Linked DNA regions of Sandaracinus amylolyticus. Each later gene encodes a partner of the first gene's protein in a complex. Links are inferred from orthologs where the notes say so. Each region holds a gene or a part of one and is shown in the gene's direction. Other genes may lie near its edges.

Evidence for each region.
Region 2: the proteins of rpsG (region 1) and tig are in contact, whole or in part, in a crystal structure (PDB 3GTY), measured with the Thermotoga maritima proteins. The link is inferred for Sandaracinus amylolyticus from one-to-one orthologs. Residues at the interface, in WP_004081843.1 of Thermotoga maritima: Lys34, Lys52, Lys55, Glu59, Arg62, Gln63, Glu66, Asn67, Lys69, Val71, Arg95, Ala109, Lys110, Lys111, Gly112, Arg113, Pro114, Glu117, Glu121, Ile124, Ala125, Tyr127, Asn128, Asn129, Thr130, Gly131, Lys135, Asp139, Arg142, Met143; in WP_004081061.1 of Thermotoga maritima: Glu122, Val124, Val129, Leu130, Tyr133, Glu188, Gly259, Ile262, Tyr263, Glu266, Ser270, Glu273, Gln274, Glu277, Arg308, Gln311, Ile312, Ser315, Tyr316, Glu325, Arg329, Arg336, Leu363, Phe366, Trp367, Arg373, Leu377, Arg381, Leu384, Glu387.

What each region holds. Positions count from the first base shown.
Region 1 is NZ_CP011125.1:9,060,524-9,071,671, reverse strand. The notes cover bases 4,422-7,153. They hold rpsG (30S ribosomal protein S7), read left to right. Parts: upstream 4,422-5,418; coding sequence 5,419-5,889; downstream 5,890-7,153. Other genes in these bases: fusA (elongation factor G), read left to right, coding at 6,183-7,153; rpsL (30S ribosomal protein S12), read left to right, coding at 5,003-5,401; DB32_RS38240 (tetratricopeptide repeat protein), read left to right, coding at 4,422-4,736. In the rest of the region: DB32_RS50360 (anthranilate synthase component I family protein), read right to left, coding at 1-471; DB32_RS48805 (Kelch repeat-containing protein), read left to right, coding at 392-1,813; DB32_RS48800 (serine/threonine-protein kinase), read left to right, coding at 1,951-3,771; more of DB32_RS38240, read left to right, coding at 3,771-4,421; more of fusA, read left to right, coding at 7,154-8,303; tuf (elongation factor Tu), read left to right, coding at 8,356-9,546; rpsJ (30S ribosomal protein S10), read left to right, coding at 9,600-9,911; rplD (50S ribosomal protein L4), read left to right, coding at 9,926-10,555; DB32_RS38205 (50S ribosomal protein L23), read left to right, coding at 10,569-10,859; rplB (50S ribosomal protein L2), read left to right, coding at 10,863-11,148.
Region 2 is NZ_CP011125.1:3,936,406-3,947,618, reverse strand. The notes cover bases 1-2,797. They hold tig (trigger factor), read left to right. Parts: upstream 1-642; coding sequence 643-1,953; downstream 1,954-2,797. Other genes in these bases: clpP (ATP-dependent Clp endopeptidase proteolytic subunit ClpP), read left to right, coding at 2,008-2,628; DB32_RS16855 (acyl-CoA thioesterase), read right to left, coding at 1-484. Also shown: ATP-dependent Clp protease ATP-binding subunit ClpX, read left to right, coding at 2,843-4,102; lon (endopeptidase La), read left to right, coding at 4,205-6,721; DB32_RS16830 (hypothetical protein), read left to right, coding at 6,846-7,583; DB32_RS16825 (GH3 family acyl-acid amido synthetase), read left to right, coding at 7,583-9,157; DB32_RS16820 (aromatic ring-hydroxylating dioxygenase subunit alpha), read left to right, coding at 9,154-10,215; DB32_RS16815 (hypothetical protein), read right to left, coding at 10,212-11,213. UniProt on the Bacillus subtilis protein: Involved in protein export. Acts as a chaperone by maintaining the newly synthesized protein in an open conformation. Functions as a peptidyl-prolyl cis-trans isomerase.

The sequences.
Region 1 (11,148 bases):
CGACGCGACCGGCGCATCGCCCGAGCGCGCCAGCCGAGGCGCGTGGCGCAGCCCCGAGCCCGAGCTCCAGCACGCGTCGTACGCGACGAGCCCGATCCACGCGGGCACGTCCGCCGGATCGATCTCGCAATCGCCGGAGCCGCGCACCGAGAGCCCGCGCAGCACGTCGTAGGGCGCAGCGTCGCCCCATCGCACCGAGCGCACTTCGACCGGCTCGCACCCGACGAACGACCAGCGGCCCTGCGCGGAGCTCCCGTCGCCGTCGAGCCACGCGAGCCCGCGTCCGCGCCATCCCGCCGCGAGCGCTGCTGCGTCGATTCGTCCGTCGATCTCCCGCGCGCGCACGGCGGGCTCCTTGACTCGGGGCACTCGCGAAGTAAAGGCGCGCACGATGCGTCGTCTCTTCGCTTGTGTCGCGCTGCTCGGCGCGTGGATCACGGGATGCGACGAGCCCTCGCCCGCGAGCAACATCCCGGTGCACGTCGTCGATCCGATCGCCGCGAACCCCGCGCTCGGATGCGGCCCGGGGACGCTGGAGCTCGTCGTCGATCAGGGCGGCGGAATGGCGACGTTCGTCGCGTCCGCGGCGGTCGATGCGAGCGGCAACTTCGACGTTCCGCTCGAGATCGCGACGTACACCGCGGTCACGCGCATCCAGATGACGATGGACCTCCAGGAGTGCGAGCTCGTCGGTGCGGTGCCCTCGTTCCTGCTCTCCGACGTGCCGTTCGTGCGCGTCGTGATGGGCCGGGAGCTCAGCTGCCAAGATCTCGACGAGCCCCAGCTCACGACGGGCCGCACCGATCCGGCGCTCGTCGCGTTCGACGGAAACCTGCTGATCGTCGGCGGCACCACGCGCGGCACGTCGACCGATCGCCTCGTCCCGATCGCCAACCCAGTCCTGACCTACGAGAACGCGATCCCGCCCGACGACCGCAATCCGTTCCCCGTCCTGCCTCGACCGATGCAGGCCACGCGCGCGTCGCGCTTCAGCGTCTCGCGCGTCGTGTACGCGACCGTCGACTACGTCGCGCGCTTCGACACCAACCTCCGGAGCGGCGCCGGCGCGCGCATGCTGCCCACGCACGATGGCTCGGGCGGCGAGTCCGCGGTGGTCGATCTCGGGGCGGAAGGCGTGGCGATCGTCGGTGGCGTCGACGGCCGCGGCGATCCCGTGCGCGAGATCTCGTGGATCGATCCGCTCGACGAGAGCATCGACATCACCGAGCTCGCGACGCCGCGCCGCAACCCCGTCGCCACCACCGTCGGCGGCGTGCTCGTCATCGCGGGAGGCCAGGCCGAGGGCGAGCCGCTCTTCGAGGTCGCGCGCCTGCGCAGCGACGGGGTCGCGCTCGAGGGCAGTCCGACCGAGGTGCGCGAAGGCGCGGTGCTCGTCGCGCCGCAGCGTCGCGTCGGCGTTCTGCTCGGCGGTCTCGCGGCCGACGGCACGACGGTCCGCGACGATACGCTCGTCGTCACCGGCTGCCCCGACGCGTGCCGCGTCAGCGTCGGCACGCCCTGGGCCTTCCCGCGACTCCGCCCCGCGACCGCCGAGACCGTCGGCGGCGTGTGGCTGCTCGGCGGCGAGGCGGCCGACGGCACCGCCCAGGCCACGGTCGAGATCGTGAAGCGCGTGGGCGACGCCGTCTCGATCGAGGAGCTCGCCGATGGTCTGCCCACCGCCCGCGCTCGCGCCGGCGCCGCGCTCTTCGCCGACGGCATCGTCGCGATCATCGGCGGCGTCGACGACGAGGGCGAAGAGCTCCGCTCGATGGCGCTTTGTTGGCCCCGCGAGCTCGACCCCTTGAACTAACGAGCCCGTCCGGACGACCCAAGGGTCCGCCCCGGTCCGAGTTGTCTCCACCGAGCGAGGCACCGTATCCTCCGCCAGACTTCTCGCTGTCCTGGCGGGCCCACTTAGATTCGTCGTGTCTCGAGTGGCGCGCGCCCATGCTCCGGACGCTCGAAAAGTACGAAATCCTCGAGGAGATCGGCCACGGTGGGATGGCCACGGTCTTCCGCGCCCGCGATTCGAAGCTCGATCGCCTGGTCGCGCTGAAGGTCATGCACCCGCACCTGCGCGGCTCGAAGGAAGCGCGCGCCCGGTTCCGCCGCGAGGCCCAGGGTGTTGCGCGCCTGCGCCACCCCTGCGTCCTCGAGATCTACGACTACTCCGGTGAAGACTCCGAGGAGTCGTTCATCGCGACCGAGCTCCTCACGGGCCCGACGCTCCGCAAGTTCGCCGACGACCACCCGAGCATCCCCGCGGAAATCGCCGCGTGCTTCGCGATCGAGATGTGCCGCGCGCTCTCGGCCGCGCACGAGAAGGGCATCGTCCACCGCGACGTGAAGCCCGAGAACATCCTGATCCACGAAGCGCGGTGCGTGAAGCTGACCGACTTCGGCATCGCCGACATGGTCGACTCGCACACGATGACCGCGACCGGCCAGATCCTCGGCTCGCCCGGTCACATGTCGCCCGAGCAGATCGAAGGGCGCGACTGCGACGCGCGCACCGACGTCTTCTCGCTCGGCACGGTCCTCTACTTCCTCGCGTGCGGGAAGCTGCCGTTCATCGGGCGCAACCCGCACCAGGTCCTCAAGCGCATCGTCGACGGCGACTACGCCGATCCGCTGCGCGTCCAGCCGGCGATCGGCGGCAAGCTGCGCGCGATCATCGTGCGCGCGCTCGCCCACGATCCCGCGGCGCGTTACGCGACCGCGGCCGATCTCGAGCGCGATCTGCGCGCATTCGTCGCCGACGTCGGCATCGACGATCCGGCCGCGACGCTCGCCGAGTACCTCGGCGACCCCACGCGCATCGCGCACGAGATCACGCAGCGCACGATCGTCGCGTGCACCGCGCTCGGCAAGAAGGCGCGCGACGCGGGCGACGTGCCCGCCGCGCTCGATCAGTTCGGTCGCGTGCTCGCGCTCGACAACGGGAACGCGGAAGTGCTCGCGCTCGTCGAGAGCGTGGGCCGCGCGCGCCGCCGCACGCGCACGCTCGCGATCGCCGGCGCGACGATCGGCGCGCTCGCGCTCGCATCGCTCGGCGGCTGGATGATGGTCGGCGATCAAGACGCGCGCGCCGGCACGATCGAGGTGCCGATCACCGCGGCCGATCCGCAGGACGCGGGATCGATCGTCTCCGCGCCGCCCGATGCCACGACGACGAGCACGAGCGTGGTCGCGCTCGCCGAGCCCGACGCCGGCGCTCCCATCGCCGCCGAGCCCGACGCCGGCCGCACGCGCATCGCGACCACACCGCGCCGCAGCGATCCCGATCCCGACCCCGGCGCGCCGCCGCGCCACGTCGTGTTCGCGTTCAACCCGGTCAGCGTCCGCATCGGCGTCGATGGCCGCACGCCCGAGCCGTACGGCCCGCGCTTCCAGAACATCGAGCTCACGCCGGGGCGCCATCACTTCTTCGTCGAGTCGATCGAGAGCTGCTGCGAGACCGCGAGCTTCGACGAGACGATCCCTGCGGGCGAAGGCAGCTACCTGCTCCGTCGCACGCTCGAGAGCCGTCCCGCGCTGCTCGTCGTCTACACGAACGTCGCCGCCGACGTCGTGGTCGGCGACGGGGTGGCGCGCGGCCGGGCCAACGGGCTCATCGAGGTCCCGATCACGAGCGCGTCGCGCCGCGCCGAGCTCGAGTACACCGTGACAGCCGAGGGGCACCGCGAGTATAGAGGGCGCGTGGCTCTCTCCGCGGGCACGGATCGCATCGAGCGCGTGACGCTGGAGGCCGAGGAGCCGCCGCGCTGATGTGCACACGCGTCGAGGAACGCGCAGGCGCGCTCGTCCTCGGCGTGCTGCTCGTCGCGGTGCTCGCCGTGCTCGCTCCAGCGCGCGCGCGCGCCGGCGACATCGAGGACTTCGAGATCGCGCGCCAGGCGTACGAGCAGCGCGACTTCTCTCGCGCGGTCTTCTACTTCGAGCAGCTCGTCGGCGGCGACGTGCCGCGCCTCTCGAGCGCCGCGCTCGTCGCCGAAGCGCGCAAATACCTCGGCGCCGCGTACGTGTTCGTCGGGCGTCGCGAGGCCGCGCGCGAGCAGTTCGAGCGCCTGCTGCGCGAGCAACCGACGTACGTGCTCGACCCGCTGCTCTTTCCGCTCGAGGTCCAAGAGCTCTTCGCGTCGGTCCGCGAGCGCCTCGAGCTCGAGCGCCGCGAGGCCGAGGCCCGTGCCGCCGTCGAAGCGCGCGCGGCGCGTGAGCGCGAGCGAGCGCGACGTCTCCTCTCGTTCGCCGAGGAAGAGATCCGTCTCGAGCTCCCGAACTCGCGCTGGCTCGCGCTCGTCCCGTTCGGCATCGGCCAGTTCCAGAACGGCGACGACCCGCTCGGCTGGACGTTCCTCCTCTCCGAGACCGCGTTCGCCGGCGTCGCGATCGGCGCGCTCATCTGGCACCAGGAGCTCTCCTCGCAGGTCGCGCGTGCCCAGACGGTCGGCGACATCGACGCGGTGCAGGAGGGCAATCGCCTCCTCGAGATCGCGTTCGGGATCCACTGGGCGGGCCTCGGCGCGCTCGCGGCGTTCGCCATCGCCGGGATCGTCGAGGCCCAGATCCGCTTCGTCCCGACCCGTGTCGTCACCGAGCGCCGCCGCGCGCCCGAGGAGCTCCGCGAGGATCTGGACACGGACACCGGTCCGATCCAGGAAGCGGGTCCCACCGTCTCCGACCTCCACATCGGGCTGGGGATCGGCGGGCTCTCGCTGTCATTCTCGTTCTGAAACGGCCTGTCGGGGATCGCGCGTGATCCGTTTTCGCGTGATGTTCCTTGACAGGCCGAGGGCCGCCGGTAAAGTTCCGGCCTCCCGCTGCCAGGGATGGCTCTTTGCGCCCGATTTTCGCGCGCAGGAGCTCTCGAGCAGAGGTGCTTCGAGCGCTCGTCGGCTCTCCTTCCAGGAAGCGGACGCTGCACGCGGAGCCAAGTTCGCCGATTCGCGGACTGACCGCCGCGAAGAGTCTCCCCGATCGACCGACCTTCCGAGTATCGATGCCGACCATCAACCAGCTCGTTCGTAAGGGTCGCGAGAAGGTGCGCCACAAGACGGCGTCCCCCGCGCTCCAGGAGTGCCCGCAGAAGCGCGGCGTCTGCACCCGCGTGTACACGACCACGCCGAAGAAGCCGAACTCGGCGCTCCGCAAGGTCGCCCGCGTGCGCCTCTCGAACGGCATCGAGGTCACGACGTACATCCCGGGTGAGGGCCACAACCTGCAGGAGCACTCGGTCGTGCTCATCCGCGGTGGCCGCGTGAAGGATCTCCCCGGCGTGCGCTACCACGTCGTCCGTGGCGCGCTCGACGCGTCGGGCGCGTCGGGCCCGTCGAACACGAACAAGGCGATCCGCACGCAGGGTCGTTCGAAGTACGGCGTCAAGCGCGCCAAGAAGTGAGCAGGTAGGAGCCCACCATGCCGCGCCGTCGCGAAGTCCCCAAGCGCAAGATCCTTCCCGATCCGAAGTTCCACGATCGGATGATCGCGAAGTTCTGCAACGTCGTCATGAAGGACGGCAAGAAGAGCACGGCCGAGCACATCGTGTACGGCGCGCTCGACGTGATCGGCAATCGCTACAAGGAGGACCCGATCGAGGTCTTCCGCAAGGCGATCGACACGGTGAAGCCGAAGGTCGAGGTCAAGAGCCGCCGCGTCGGTGGCGCGACCTACCAGGTGCCCGTCGAGGTCCGCCCCGAACGCCGCGTCGCGCTCGCGATGCGCTGGCTCGTCGACTACGCCCGCGATCGCGGCGAGAAGACGATGGTCGAGCGCCTCGCGGCCGAGCTGAAGGAAGCGTCCGAGGGCCGTGGCAACGCGGTCAAGAAGCGCGAGGACGTGCACAAGATGGCCGACGCGAACAAGGCGTTCGCGCACTACCGCTGGTGAGATCACGCAGCGCGGGAGTCTCGACTCCCGCGCTGATTCCGTTCATACGGACGGCCCTTCCTTCGATCCTGATTGCAGGAGTCGATTCGAGACGATGACGACCGCCACATAGGCCAGTGAGCCGCTGACAAAGACTGTCTCGAAGAGACAGCAAGCGCGCTGACTGGAACCCTCTCTGGAAAAGGGTGCTCCGAGGGAGAGCACGAAAGGCCAGAGGGGGTTTTCGTCTATCCAGGCCTCGATACCGATTCGAATCCCACTCCCGAAGAAACACCCCGCCTCGGAGAACGACCGTGCCCCGCGAGTACCCGCTCGAGAGAACGCGCAACATCGGCATCATGGCGCACATCGATGCCGGCAAGACCACGACGACCGAGCGCATCCTCTTCTACACGGGCGTCAACTACAAGATCGGCGAAGTCCACGACGGCGCTGCGACCATGGACTACATGGAGCAGGAGCAGGAGCGTGGAATCACGATCACCTCCGCGGCGACGACCTGCTTTTGGCGTCCGGAGCTGGGCCTGTTCAACGGCCAGCAGTTCCGCGTGAACATCATCGACACCCCCGGCCACGTCGACTTCACGATCGAAGTCGAGCGCTCGCTGCGCGTGCTCGATGGCGCGGTGACGGTGTTCGACGGCGTCGCCGGCGTCGAGCCGCAGTCCGAGACGGTGTGGCGTCAGGCCGACCGTTGGCGTGTTCCGCGCATCTGCTTCATCAACAAGATGGACCGCGCGGGCGCGAACTTCGACCGCTCGTTCCTGTCGATCAAGGAGCGCCTCGGCGCGAACGCGATCGCGGTGCAGCTGCCCCTCGGCACCGAGGAGAACCACCGCGGCATCCTCGACATCGTCCGCATGAAGGCGTTCGTCTTCCACGACGACGCGAAGGGCTCGAAGTACGACGTCGTCGAGATCCCGGCGGAGTACCAGGACCAGGCGAACAAGACGCGCGAGCGTCTGCTCGAGGCGGTCGCCGAGCTCGATGACAAGCTCATGGAGCGCTACCTCGAGGGCGACACGAGCTTCAGCGTCGACGAGATCTTGAGCGCGCTCCGGACTGGCACCCTCGCGTTCAAGTGCGTGCCCGTCATCTGCGGGTCGGCCTTCAAGAACAAGGGCGTCCAGCTCCTGCTCAACGCGGTCGTCGACTTCCTCCCGTCGCCCCTCGACATCCCGCCCGTGCAGGGCGAGGACGTCGACGACGCGGAGAAGAAGCTCTCGCGCAAGGCGGACGACAACGAGCCCTTCGCCGGCCTCGCGTTCAAGATCATCAACGACCCGTTCGTCGGTCAGCTGACCTTCATCCGCGTCTACTCGGGCACGCTCGAGAGCGGCGCGTCGGTGCTCAACAGCACGAAGGGCAAGCGCGAGCGCATCGGTCGTCTCCTCCGCATGCACGCGAACAAGCGCGAGGAGATCAAGGACATCCAGGCGGGCAACATCTGCGCGGCCGTCGGCCTCAAGGACGTCCGCACGGGTGACACGCTCTGCGACGAGAAGCACCCGATCATCCTCGAGCGGATGATCTTCCCGGAGCCGGTCATCTCGCAGGCGATCGAGCCGAAGACGAAGGCCGATCAGACGAAGCTCGGCGAGGCGCTCGGCAAGCTGATCGCGGAGGACCCCTCGTTCCGCGCGTACACGAACGCGGAGACCGGCCAGACGATCATCGCCGGCCAGGGCGAGCTGCACCTCGAGATCATGGTCGACCGGCTCAAGCGCGAGCACAAGGTCGAGTCGAACGTCGGTGCGCCCGAAGTCGCGTACCGCGAGTCGATCCAGAAGCCCGTCAAGAAGATCGAGGGCAAGTACGTCAAGCAGTCGGGTGGTCGCGGCCAGTACGGCCACGTCTACATCGACCTCGAGCCGGGTGAGCCGGGCAGCGGCTTCGTGTTCGAGAACGGGATCGTCGGCGGCGTGGTGCCGAAGGAGTTCATCCCGCCGGTCGAGAAGGGCATCAAGGACGCGATGACGCGCGGCGTGCTCGCGGGCTATCCCGTGATCGACGTGAAGGCGCGCCTCGTCGACGGCAGCTATCACGACGTCGACTCGAACGCGAACGCGTTCGAGATCGCCGGCTCGATGGCCTTCCAGGAAGCCGCGAAGCGTTCGGGCCTCAACCTCCTCGAGCCGATGATGGCAGTCGAGGTGGTCTGTCCCGAGGACTTCATGGGCGACGTCATCGGCGACCTCAACTCGCGCCGCGGCCAGGTCAAGAACATGGACCAGCGCGGCAACATGAAGGTCGTCACCGCCGACGTGCCGCTCGCGAACATGTTCGGTTACTCGACGGATCTGCGCAGCAAGACGCAGGGTCGCGCGAGCTACACGATGACCTTCTCGCACTACGCCGCGGTGCCGAACAACGTCGCGGACGGAATCATCGCGAAGGTCAAGGGCAAGGGCTGATCGCCGCCCTCTGAAGACTCCCGCCGATATCGAAGACTAGAGGACACGAGTCATGGCCAAGGAAAAGTTCGTCCGGACCAAGCCGCACGTCAACGTCGGCACGATCGGTCACATCGATCACGGCAAGACCACGACGACCGCGGCGATCACGAAGGTCGCGGCGAAGAAGTTCGGCGGCAAGGAGATCTCGTACTCCGACATCGCCAAGGGCGGCACCGTCCGCGACGACTCGAAGATCGTCACGATCGCGGTCTCGCACGTCGAGTACGAGTCGGAGAAGCGCCACTACGCGCACGTCGACTGCCCCGGCCACGCCGACTACATCAAGAACATGATCACCGGCGCCGCCCAGATGGACGGCGCGATCCTGGTGGTCAGCGCGCTCGACGGCCCGATGCCGCAGACGAAGGAGCACGTGCTCCTCGCGGGTCAGGTCGGCGTGCCGAAGATCGTCGTCTGGCTCAACAAGGTCGACGCGGTCGAGGATCCGGACCTGCTCGAGCTCGTCGAGATGGAGGTCCGCGACCTCCTCAACAAGTACAAGTTCGACGGCGACAACGCGCCGGTCGTCCGCGGCTCGGCCCTCAAGGCCATGCAGGGCGATCCCGAGGGCGAGCAGACCGTCATCAACCTGCTCAACGCGCTCGACGCGTGGATCCCCGAGCCGGTTCGCGACACCGACAAGCCGTTCTTGATGGCGATCGAGGACGTGTTCTCGATCAAGGGCCGCGGCACGGTCGTGACGGGCCGCATCGAGCGCGGCGTGATCAAGGTCGGCGAGGAAGTCGAGATCCTCGGCTTCCGCGACACGCGCAAGACCACGGTCACCGGCGTCGAGATGTTCCGCAAGCTGCTCGACCAGGGCCAGGCTGGCGACAACGTCGGCTGCCTCCTGCGCGGCATCGAGAAGGACGACGTCGAGCGCGGCCAGGTGCTCGCGAAGCCCGGCTCGGTGAAGACGCACAAGAAGTTCAACGCCGAGGTCTACGTCCTCAAGAAGGAGGAGGGCGGCCGTCACAAGCCGTTCTTCACCAACTACCGCCCGCAGTTCTACATGCGGACGACGGACGTGACCGGCACGATCCACCTCGCCGAGGACGTGAAGATGGTCATGCCGGGCGACAACGTCTCGATGACCGTCGAGCTCATCACGTCGGTCGCGCTCGAGGAGCAGCAGCGCTTCGCGATCCGCGAGGGCGGCCGCACCGTCGGCGCCGGCGTCATCACGAAGATCATCGAGTGATCGAGTCGAGACTCTGACTCTGACTCGAACGCTGGACTCGGAAGGATAGAATCATGGCTGCTGCCACGAAGATCCGGATTCGCCTCAAGGCGTACGACCACCGCCTGCTCGACCAGAGCGCGTCGGAGATCGTCGACACCGCGAAGCGGACCGGCGCGCGCGTCGCGGGACCGATCCCGCTGCCCACCCGCATCTCGAAGTTCACGGTTCTCCGTGGCCCGCACGTCGACAAGAAGTCGCGTGAACAGTTCGAGATCCGCACTCACAAGCGCCTTCTCGACATCCTCGAGCCGAACCAGCAGACGCTCGAGGCCCTCATGAAGCTCGATCTCTCGGCGGGTGTCGAGGTCGAGATCAAGAGCTGAGCGCGGGGAACGTCATGGCAAAGATTCCGGTCTACAACCTGCGCCGCGAGAGCGTGGGCGAGCTCGAGCTGTCGGACGAAGTGTTCGGCCGCGACGTCAACGAAGCGCTTCTCTACGAAGTCGTGAAGGCGCAGCTCGCGAGCAAGCGCTCGGGCACGCACAAGACGAAGAACCGCGCCGAGGTCTCGGGCAGCACGAAGAAGATCTACCGCCAGAAGGGCACGGGCTCGGCGCGTCACGGCGACCGCAATGCCCCGAACTTCGTCGGGGGTGGTCAGGTCCACGGCCCCGTGCCGCGCGACTACTCGTACCGTCCGAACCGCAAGCAGCGCATCGGCGCGCTCGCGAGCGCGCTCTCGATGAAGCTCAAGGAAGGCCGCCTCACGGTGGTCGACACCTTCGACCTCGCCGAGATCAAGACGAAGGCGCTCGCGGGCGTCCTCTCGACCCTCAAGGTCGGCAAGAGCTCGCTGATCGTCGACGCGAAGGGCAACGACAAGCTCCAGCTGTCGGCCCGCAATCTCGACGCGCACCAGTATCTTCCGCCCGAGGGCGTCAACGTGTACGACCTGCTCCGTCACGAGCACGTCGTGCTGACCAAGAGCGCGGCGCAGGCCCTCGAGGCCCGCTGCAAGAGCGCGTGAGAGGCCGACTGCAATGCTTCCCGAGCACGTCATCAAGCGCCCGCTGATCCTGACCGAGAAGGGCAACGCTCTGCGTGAGACGCAGAACAAGTACCTCTTCGAGGTCGCGCGCGGCGCGAACAAGATCGAGATCAAGAACGCGGTCGAGACGCTCTTCAACGTCGCAGTCGTCGACGTGCAGACGATGATCGTCCGCGGTCGCATGCGCCGCATGGGACGCGGCCACGCGAAGACGCAGAACTGGAAGAAGGCGATCGTGCAGGTCCGCGAGGGCGAGACGATCGACCTCGGTGAAGGAACCTGACCCATGGCGATCCGCAAGTTCAAGCCGACGTCGGCGGGACGCCGCCACTTCGAGGTGCCGGACTTCTCGGTCCTCACCAAGGGCGCGGCGGTCGAGCGCAAGCTCACCGAGTCGCAGCACTCGAAGGCCGGCCGTAACAACAGCGGCCGCATCACCTCGCGGTTCCGCGGCGGTGGCCACAAGCGCCGCTATCGCGTCATCGACTTCAAGCGCAACAAGATCGGCGTGCCCGCGAAGGTGCACTCGATCCAGTACGACCCCAATCGCTCGGCGCGCGTCGCGCTCCTGC
Region 2 (11,213 bases), 5.1 Mb from region 1 along the record:
CGGTCGCTCCGCTCGTGAAAGGCAGCGGCCCGACGTTGCGATACTCGAAGGCCTTCGAGAACGGCGGCCCGAACGCGCTCATGTCCACGGCGGGCACGTCGCGCCACGGCGTCATCCGCGGCGCGCTCGCCTCGACGAAGCCCTCGCTCCCCGCACGCGCCTTGGCGCTGACCGCCACGCAGTGCGCGCGCAGCTCGTCGCCCTGCGTGAGCCGCGCCGCGACCGTCGACTGCCCCGAGCCCGCGCGCAGCGTCTCGACCGCGATCTCCGCCGCACCGACCAGCGTCGCGCCGGGCAGCTCGACGGTCAGCGAGCGCACCGTGCGCTCCGGGTCCGCGACGTGCTCGTCGATGGCGCGCACCATCGTCGCGATCACGAGCCCTCCGAACGCCCCGCGTCCCTGCTGCCACCCGTCCGGAACGGTCCACTCCCAAGGCCCCGCGGCCCCCCTCCGCGGCGTGCTCAGCGCTTCGAAATTGCTCATGCGCGCGGGAGCTTGATGTCACCGTCGCATCGGCGCGACCCGGTTCTTGACGCTCACAGAGCGTAGGGCTAGGTACCCGCACTTCGGTCGGGCAAACCTGCCTTCGTCGGCAAGGCCGCCTTCCAACGCCCGCCCTCACAGAAAGCGCGCACGGAGCCATGCAGTCGCAGGTCAGCGAGATCGATCCCGTCACCGTCGAGATCCAGGTCGAGGTTCCCTGGGATCGCGTCCAGAAGAATTTGGACGAGACGTTCACGAAGCTGCAGCGGACCGCGCGCATCAAGGGCTTCCGCCCGGGCAAGGCGCCGCGCAACGTGCTCCAGCGTCTCTTCTCGAAGGACGTGCAGGCCGAGGTCGTCTCGAACCTCGTCGAGGAGAGCGTCGTCCAGGCGGTGCAGCAGCACTCCATCCCCGTCGTCTCGCAGGCGATGATGGACGCGCGCCCCGAGCTCACGCAGGGCCAGCCCCTCACCTTCAAGGTGAAGTTCGAGGTGCGCCCGAAGGTCGAGAACCTCGAGACGACGCTCGAGCTGACGCGCACGCCCGCGACCGTGAGCGACGCCGAGATCGAGCAGGAGATCGAGCGCCTCCGCCAGCAGCACGCGATCGTGCGTCCCATCGAGGGCGAGCGCGCCGCGCAGAAGGGCGACGTCCTGATCATCGACTACGCGGTGACGATCGACGGCGAGGCCAAGCCCGACATGAAGGGCGAGAACCGCACGGTGAACCTCGGCGAGGGTCGCCTGCTCGACGAGATCGACGCGGGCCTCGTGGGCGCGAAGGTCGGCGAGAAGAAGAACATCGAGATCGCGCGCGGCGACGATGACGCGAACAAGGAGCTCGCGGGCAAGAAGGTCGTGTTCGAGGTCGACGTGAAGGAGCTGCGCGAGCGCGTGCTGCCCGACGTCGACGACGAGTTCGCGAAGGACGTCGGCGAGTACGAGACGCTCGCGGACCTCCGCACGAAGCTGCGCGCGCGCCTCGAGGAGAGCGCGAAGGCCCGCAGCGAGAGCCAGCTGCGCGAGCAGGCCGTCGAGAAGCTCGCCGAGAAGAACCCGATCCCGGTCCCGCCGTCGCTCGTGGATCAGCAGCTCCGCGCGATGCTCCAGGAGTACATGCAGATCATGCAGATGCTCGGGCAGCAGCCGGACTTCGGGAAGGACGGCTTCGACGAGATGCGCAAGCGCGCGGAGACGAAGGTCCGCGCCGCGCTCCTGCTCGGTGAGCTCTCCCGCAAGGCCGAGATCAGCGTCGCGGCCGACGAGGTCGAGGCGAAGATGCGCGAGATGGCCGAGAAGACGGGCAAGCACATCGCCAAGGTCAAGGCCGACTACGCGGGCGAGAAGCGCGAGCAGCTCGAGACGCAGATCCTGGAAGACAAGCTGATCAAGCACCTGCTCGAGCGGGCTACGATCACCGACGCCGCGCCTACTTCTTCGGAGAGCGCCGCTTCCGCCGCGGCCACCTGAGCGCTAGTTTCCTTCCCACGCGCCGACGCTCGCCGACGCAGGAGCATTTCGCCGATGAACGACCGTCCGATCGACCCGGCACGCATGACGTACTTCCCGCACGTCTACGAGACCACGCACCGCGGTGAGCGCGCGTGGGATCTCTGGAGTCGCCTCCTCCGCGATCGGATCATCTTCCTCGGCAGCGAGATCAACGACGACGTCGCGAACGTGATCATCGCGCAGCTCCTGATCCTCGAGGGCGAGGATCCGGACAAGGAGATCACGATGTACATCAACAGCCCCGGCGGCGTGATCACGTCGGGGCTCGCGATCTACGACACCATGCAGTACGTGCGCTGCCCGGTGTCGACGGTGTGCCTCGGTCAGGCCGCGTCGATGGGCGCGGTGCTGCTCGCGGCGGGCACCAAGGGTCGTCGTCGCTGCCTGCCGAACTCGCGCGTGATGATCCACCAGCCGCACGGCGGCGCGCGCGGCCAGGCGACCGACATCGAGATCCAGGCGCGCGAGATCCTCCACCTGCGCGGCCGGCTGAACGAGATCCTCGCGAAGCACACCGGCCAGTCGATCGAGCAGGTGAAGAACGACACCGAGCGCGATCGTTTCCTCGCCGCGAACGAGGCCAAGGAGTACGGCCTCATCGACGAGGTCATCGCGCACCGGAAGCAGCTCTGAACCACGCGCTCGGAGCGTGCCCCTCCCTCTTCACGGGAGGGGCTCAACTCACCGGCCACCCGCGTTGCTACCGCGGAACGCCGGCACTAGACTCTCTCGGTGATTCTCGCGGTCGGGTGCGGCGCCGTCCTCTCGGAGGACGCGCGGCTCCGATCGAGACGAACGTCGCATCGAGAAGCTCAATTTTGCTCAGAGCAGGGGACGGGTCGGACTGATGCCGGTCGATCGTAGGCGCGACGAGGGTCACGGGAATCTGCAGTGCTCTTTCTGCGGCAAGTCGCAGAAGGAAGTGAAGAAGCTCATCGCAGGGCCGACGGTCTACATCTGCGACGAGTGCATCGCGCTCTGCAACGACATCATCGCGGAGGAGGTCGACCGCGAGGACTCGTTCCAGAGCGGGACGCCGCTGCCGAAGCCCAGCGAGATCAAGGCGGTTCTCGACGAGTACGTGATCGGACAGGAGCGCGCGAAGAAGATCCTGTCGGTCGCGGTCCACAACCACTACAAGCGCATCGACTCGCGCGTGGGGCAGGACGACGTCGAGCTGCAGAAGTCGAACATCCTGCTGATCGGCCCGACCGGCACCGGCAAGACGCTGCTCGCGCAGACGCTCGCCCGCGTGCTGAACGTGCCGTTCGCCATCGCGGATGCGACGACGCTGACCGAGGCGGGCTACGTCGGCGAGGACGTCGAGAACATCATCGTCCAGCTGCTCCAGAACGCCGATCACGACGTCGAGCGCGCGCAGCGCGGCATCGTCTACATCGACGAGATCGACAAGATCGCGCGCAAGGGCGACAACCCGTCGATCACGCGCGACGTGAGCGGCGAGGGCGTGCAGCAGGCGCTGCTGAAGATCATCGAGGGCACCGTCGCGAACGTGCCCCCGAAGGGCGGCCGCAAGCACCCGCAGCAGGACTTCCTGCAGGTCGACACGACCAACATCCTCTTCATCTGCGGCGGCGCGTTCGTCGGCCTCGAGCAGATCATCGAGCGCCGCATCGGCGAGCGCTCGCTCGGCTTCGGCGCGGACGTGCCGAGCAAGAAGGACAAGCGCCTCGGCGAGGTGCTCGCTCAGGCGCAGCCCGAGGATCTGATCAAGGCGGGCCTCATCCCGGAGTTCGTCGGTCGTCTGCCCGTCGTGGCGACGCTCAACGAGCTGACCGAGGAAGCGCTGATCGACATCCTCACCCAGCCGAAGAACGCGCTGGTCAAGCAGTTCCAGAAGCTGTTCGAGATGGACGGCGTGCGCCTCAAGTTCACCCGCAGCGCGCTCCAGGCGGTCGCGCGCGAGGCGCTCAAGCGCAACGCCGGTGCACGTGGTCTCCGCGCGATCCTCGAGAACGCGATGCTCGAGACCATGTACGACATCCCGGCGCGCTCGGGCGTGAAGGAAGTGCACGTCAACGACGACGTGATCCTTCGCGGAGAGAAGCCGCTGATGGTGCTGGAGAAGGAAGCCGGCCTCGCGTGATCCCTCCCGCGTGTTTCTCGGTGCCGTGATCGACGGCAACCGTGATACACGCATGAAGGGCCCTTGGTACGGCCTGATCTGATCGGGGGGAGGAGCGAGCGGATGTTCTTCAACAAGAGCGACAACGGCGGGGCGCCGAAGAAGCAGCGCGTGCTTCCGCTGCTGCCCCTGCGGGACATCATCGTGTTCCCGCACATGGTCGTGCCGCTCTTCGTGGGCCGCGAGAAGTCGATCGCCGCGCTCGAAGAGGCGATGGCGCAGGACAAGGAGATCCTGCTCGCCGCACAGAAGAAGGCGAAGACCAACGATCCGACGCCCGACGACATCTACACGATGGGCACCGTCGGATCGATCGAGCAGATGCTGCGCCTGCCCGACGGCACCGTGAAGGTGATGGTCCTCGGCAAGCGTCGCGCTCGCATCAAGAAGTTCGTCCCGAGCGACGACTTCTTCCTGTGCGAGGTCGAGAACGTCGAGGACAAGTACGTCGCGAGCGTCGAGCTCGAGGCGCTCACGCGCAGCGTGCAGTCGACGTTCGAGACGTACGTGAAGCTGAACAAGCGCATCGCGCCCGAGACGCTGATGCAGGTTCAGACCATCGACGATCCGGTCCGGCTCGCGGACGCGATCGTCGTGCATCTCTCCGCGGTGAAGCTCCACGACAAGCAGGAGATCCTGGAGACCACCGATGCCGCGAAGCGGCTCGAGCGCCTGTTCGAGCTGATGAACGCGGAAATCGAGATCTTGAACGTCGAGAAGAAGATCCGTTCTCGCGTCAAGAAGCAGATGGAGAAGACGCAGAAGGAGTACTACCTCAACGAGCAGATGCAGGCGATCCAGAAGGAGCTCGGCGAGCGCGACGAGTTCAAGTCTGAGATCCAAGAGCTCGAAGAGAAGATCAAGACGAAGAAGCTCTCCAAGGAAGCCGAGGGCCGCGTCAAGAAGGAGCTCCGGAAGCTCAAGATGATGCAGCCGATGAGTGCGGAGGCGACGGTCGTCCGCAACTACATCGACTGGGTGCTCAACCTCCCGTGGGAGGACAAGAGCGAAGAGAACTACGACATCGAGGCCGCGGAGCGCATCCTCGACGAGGACCACTACGGCCTGAAGAAGGTCAAGGAGCGCGTCCTCGAGTACCTCGCGGTGCAGGCGCTCGTCCGCAAGCTCAAGGGCCCGGTGCTCTGCCTCGTGGGGCCGCCGGGCGTCGGCAAGACGTCGCTCGCGCGCTCGATCGCGCGCAGCACGGGCCGCAAGTTCGTGCGCCTCTCGCTCGGTGGCGTGCGCGACGAGGCCGAGATCCGCGGCCACCGCCGGACGTACATCGGCGCGCTCCCGGGCCGCATCATCCAGAGCCTGCGCAAGGCCGGCGCGAACAACCCGGTCTTCCTGCTCGACGAGATCGACAAGATGTCGAGCGACTTCCGCGGCGACCCGGCTGCGGCGCTGCTCGAGGTGCTCGACCCCGAGCAGAACAAGTCGTTCAACGACCACTACCTCGATCTCGATTACGACCTCTCCGACGTCATGTTCATCACGACGGCGAACTCGCTCGGCGGCATCCCGATGCCGCTGCGAGACCGCATGGAGATCATCGAGCTCAGCGGCTACACGGAGTTCGAGAAGCTGAACATCGCGGTGCGCTACCTCGTGCCGCGACAGAAGCAGGAAGCCGGGCTCGAGCAGGCCGACGTCGATCTCACCGAGAACGCGATCCGCACGATCATCCATCACTACACGAAGGAGTCGGGCGTTCGTAACCTCGAGCGCGAGATCGGCAGCGTGTGCCGCAAGGTCGCGCGCCAGGTGCTGAAGGATCAGCAGCAGGGCAAGACCGGGCTCAGCTATCGCATCGCGGCGAAGAACGTCCCGCAGTACCTCGGTGTCCCGCGCTTCCGCTCGAACAAGACGAGCGAGCACGACGAGGTCGGCCTGACGAACGGCCTCGCGTACACGACGTACGGCGGCACGATCCTCGAGTGCGAGGTGAGCGTGGTGCCCGGCAAGGGCAAGCTCGTGATCACCGGCCTGCTCGAGAAGGGGATGCAGGAGTCCGCGCAGGCGGCGATGAGCTACATCCGCTCGCGCCAGCAGATGCTCGGGCTCGCGAGCAAGAGCGAGGACGGCGAGGACTTCCACTCGAAGGTCGACGTCCACGTGCACTTCCCCGAGTTCGTTCCGAAGGACGGACCGAGCGCGGGCGTGACCATCGCGACGTCGATCGCGAGCGCGCTGATGAAGATCCCGGTGCGCCGCACGGTGGCGATGACCGGCGAGATCACGCTGCGTGGGCGCGTGATGCCGATCGGCGGGCTCAAGGAGAAGATGCTCGCGGCGCATCGCGCGGGCATCCAGACGATCCTCGTGCCGCGCGAGAACCGGAAGGACCTGCGCGAGATCCCGAAGCGCGTGCTCAACGCGATGCGCGTCGTGCTCGTCGAGCACATGGACGAGGTGCTGCGCGAGGCGCTCGTGCTCAGCGATCCCGACGCGGTCTTCGGCAAGCGCGTGCGCCCGATGGAGTACGTCGGCGGGCGTCTCGTGGAGCACGGTGACGGCGGCGAGGGGCCCGGCGAAGGCGTCCCGACGCCGACGGTCGAAGCGCCCGGCGCGCAGCAGTAACGAACCCACAGCCAGCGAAACGAAGCGGACGGGCAGGTTGACGCAGTGCGTCGACTTGCCCGTTCTGCGTTGTCCTGTATCTCTGCCGGCCGTGCGGGAGCCACGCTTCACCCGAGCGCCGCTCGTGAGCCGGATCCGTGAGGTGCGCTCGCTCGCGCCCGCCGAGATCGACGCGATGTGGACGCTCTTCTCGCGTCACTACGACGACGTGACGCGCGAGACGTTCGAGCGCGATCTCGCGCGCAAGCAGCACGTCATCCTCCTGCGCGCTGCGTCCGACCCGGGCGGTGCGATGTCGCGGCAGATCGTCGGGTTCTCGACGATCGAGGTCGATCGGCGCGTCGTCGGTGGGCGCGAGGTCGTGTCGATCTTCTCGGGCGACACGATCGTCGAGCGGCGCTACTGGGGGACACGCGCGCTGCACCGCGCGTTCTTCCGCTTCGTCATGGCGCTCAAGCTCGCGAGCCCGACGGCGGCGGTGTACTGGTTCCTGATCACGAAGGGCTACAAGACGTATCTGCTGCTCACGCGGAACTTCCCGGAGCACTGGCCGCGTCACGATCGACCGACCCCGCCCTGGCAGCAGACGATCCTCGACGAGCTCGCGACGCGGCGCTTCGGCGATGCGTACGACGCACGCCGCGGCGTGCTGTGCTTCGCGGACTCGGGGCACGGACGGCTGCGCGCGGACGTCGCGCCGATCGATGCCGCGCTCGCGTGTGATCCCGACGTGCGCTTCTTCGTGGAGCGCAACCCCGGCGCGCCGCGCGGCGACGAGCTCTGTTGCCTCGGCCGCGTGGGCGTGGGGCTCGCGATGCAGTTCGGTCGGAAGCAGCTCGCGCGCGCGCTCGAGGGCGCCTGATGTTGCTCTCGGCGTTCCACACCGCGTGGATCGGCTCGATGCTCCCGGCGCAGCGGCGCTTCGCGCGCGCGCTCGCGAAGCCGCGCGAGACACAGCTCGCGAAGCTCGAGGCGCACCTGCGCGCGCATGAGGCGACCGCGTACGGTCGCGCGCACGGCTTCGAATCGGTGCTCAGAGCACACGATTCGCTCGGCGCGTGGCAGCGTCGCCTGCCGGTCGCGCGATGGGACGCGCTCGAGCCGTGGATCGACCGCGTCGCGCACGGCGAGCCGCGCGTGCTGAGCGTCGAGCCGCCGCGCTGCTTCGAGCGCTCGGGCGGATCGACGTCGGCGACCAAGCTCCTGCCGATCACGGCGCGCTTCTTGGCCGAGATCGGCGAGGCGACGTCGTCGTGGCTCGTCGATCTGCATCGACGTCATCCGCTGATCGGCAGGCGCAGCTACTGGTCGATCTCGCCCGTCGCGCGCGCTGCGCAGCGCACGCCGGGCGGCATCCCGATCGGGATGAGCGACGACGCCGAGTATTTCGGCAGCATCGCGCGCGACGTGATCGCGCGCTCGATGGCCGTGCCGTCGCACGTCGCGAGCGCGCCGGACGTCGACACGTGGCGCAGCGAGACCGTGCGACACCTCTTGTCGGCCGGAGACCTCGCGCTGATCTCGGTGTGGTCGCCGAGCTTCCTGACGCTCTTGCTCGAGTGGACCGAGGCGAACCTCGACGCGCTCCTCGGGACGATCCCGGTGCGGCGCGCGGAGTCGATCCGTCGTGGGCTCGATCGCGAGGGGCGCTTCGTCGTGGAAGCGCTGTGGCCGGAGCTCGCGCTGATCTCGTGCTGGGCCGATGGGCCCGCGCGCGCCCTCCTGCCCGTGCTGAAGCGCTTCGTCGCGCGCACCACGATGCAGCCGAAAGGACTGCTCGCGACCGAGGGCGTGGTGAGCGTTCCGCTCGGCGACGAGGAGAGCGCACCGATCGCGATCACGTCGCACTTCCTCGAGTGGATCGATCTCGACCATCCGACGCGCGCGCCGCTGCTCTCCGACGCGCTGCGCGTGGGCGGCACGTACTCGCCGCTGCTCACGACCGGCGCGGGCCTCGCGCGTTATCACCTCGCGGACGTCGTGCGCGTCGTCGGCATGGAGCGCGCGACGCCGCGCATTCGCTTCGAGGGCAAGCTCGATCGCGTGAGCGACGTCGCGGGCGAGAAGCTTCACGCGTCGTTCGTCGAGCGCTGCGTCGACGACGCGCTGCGCGCGACGATCGGCGACCCTCGCTTCGTGCTGCTCGCTCCTCGCGAGCGGCCCGCGGGCTATCGCTTGTACGTCGAGAGCGAGGCCGACGAGGGCTCGTTGAGCGAGCTCGCGAACGCGCTCGATCGCGGGCTCGCCGCGTCGCACCCGTACTCGTACGCGCGCGACCTCGGACAGCTCGCGCCGATCGATGCGCGTCGGGTCGCGCGCGGCGAAGCGCGGTACCTCGAGGTGATGATCGCGCGCGGCCAGCGCGCGGGAGACGTGAAGCCCTCGCGTCTCGACACCAAGGACGGCTGGGACGCGATCTTCGGAGTGCCCTCATGACGAGCATGCGAGCGCGCGCGGGACGGCTTCGGGATCATTGGTACGTCGCCGCGCGGAGCGACGAGGTCACGACCAAGAAGCCGCACGGCAGCGTGATCCTCGAGGAGCCGCTCGTCCTCTTCCGTACGTCGAAGGGGCGCGTCGTCGCGCTCGAGGATCGCTGCGCGCATCGCAACGCGAAGCTCAGCGAAGGTGACGTCTTCGACGATCGGCTCGGCTGCCCGTACCACGGCTGGACGTACGACTGCGAAGGTCGCCTCGTGAACGTGCCGAGCGAAGGGCCACGCTCGCTCCCGGTGCTCGAGTGCAGCGTGCCTCGCTTCCACGTGCTCGAGCGCTACGGGCTCGTCTGGGTGTGGATGGGCCACGGCGCGCCCGACGGAGCGCCCTTCGTGATCCCGCACTTCGACGCCGAAGGACGCAGCGACGAAGAGGGCTGGGGCGGCTACTGGATGACCACGGACTTCGCGAACGGGGTGACGAACCTCGTCGAGAACTTCATGGACGTCCCGCACACGGTCTTCGTGCACAAGGGCTGGTTCCGCCGCACCGCGAACAAGAAGATCAAGACGCAGGTCGAGCGCACGAAGGACAGCGTCCTCGTCACCTACGATCAGCCGTCCGACAGCATCGGGTTCACCGGGCGCATCCTGAACCCGAGCGGCGCGCCGATGGTGCACACCGACAAGTTCTACATGCCGAACGTCACGCGCGTGGACTACGACTTCGGCGGTGAGCGCGGGTTCGTGATCACGTCGACGTGCACGCCGCGCGGTCCGTTCGACACGCGCGTGTACACGCGCATCAGCTATCAGCTCGGTCGCTGGAACCGTCTCGCGCGGCACCTCCTCCCGCCGTACACGCGCGAGGTGATCCGACAGGACGTCGTGATCATGCGGAACCAGGGCGACAACCTGCAGCGCTACGGCGGCGCGCCGCGCTTCCTCTCGACCGCGGCAGACGTGCTGCACCAGCACATCGAGGCGCTGCGCGATCACGCGACGCGCGGCGAGGATGCGCCCGAGCCGCGCGTCGACGTGATCGAGATGTGGATCTAAACGAGCGCCATCTCGAAGCCGGGCGCGCGATCGAGCGTGATCGGCGCGCCCTCGTAGCCCGCAGCGTGCACCGAGTAGAGGGTGATCGGGACGCTCTCCACGACGTACGGCCGCAGCGCGGCACCCAGCGCGAACCGTGCGTACTCCGGGAGCGCGACGAAGTGCGCGCGCTCGTCGCGCGTTCGGTCGCGGACGAGATCGATCATCGCGCGCAGCACGTCGGGTCGATCGACCTCGAGGTGCGTGAGATAGAGGATCTTCATGGTCTCGCCGTCGCGCGGGATGCGCATCCACGGCTCGAGCACGCGCCCCGCGAGCGCGAGGTGGCGCGGCACGCGCGACACGAACGTCTCCTTCGCGGCGCTCGGTGACCACGGCGCGACACAGCCGACGATCGCGCCGCGCGCGTCCTCCGCGATCACGAAGCGCTCGATCGAGTGCCCCGGCCACGCGCGGAGCCGGCGCGCGAAGTCCCCGCGATATCCCGCGAATCGCGCCTTCTGCCGCGCCTCGTAGAACGCCGCGAGCGACTCGTGATCACGAGACGTCGCGGCGCGCACGCGCACGTCGCGGAGCCGCGGGCGCGGCCAGAGCGGCCATCGAGCGAGCACGCTCTGCATGCGGAACGGCGCGAGCGGCAGGTACGTCGGACCGCCCTTCCCTCTCCGATCGATCAGCGCCGCGCGCGCGAGCGTGTTCGCGTCCATCACCGCGGTGACGAACACCGACGCTCCGTCGAGCTCCTCGATCTCGCTCGCGCGCGCGACCAGCGCGCCGTACGCGCGGCGCCACGACACGAGCAGCCGGCGATCCTGCGCGATGCGCAGATCGCCGAGGTACGCGACCTTCACCGGGGCGCCGTGCGCCCATCCGTCGCGCACCGTGATCGTGCCGACGCCGCCGATCTCGCCCGCGCGCTCGCACACGATCACGAGGTGACGATCGCTCTGGCAGCGCAGCAGCGCGAAGAAGTCGGGCCCGCGTCGATACCCCACCTC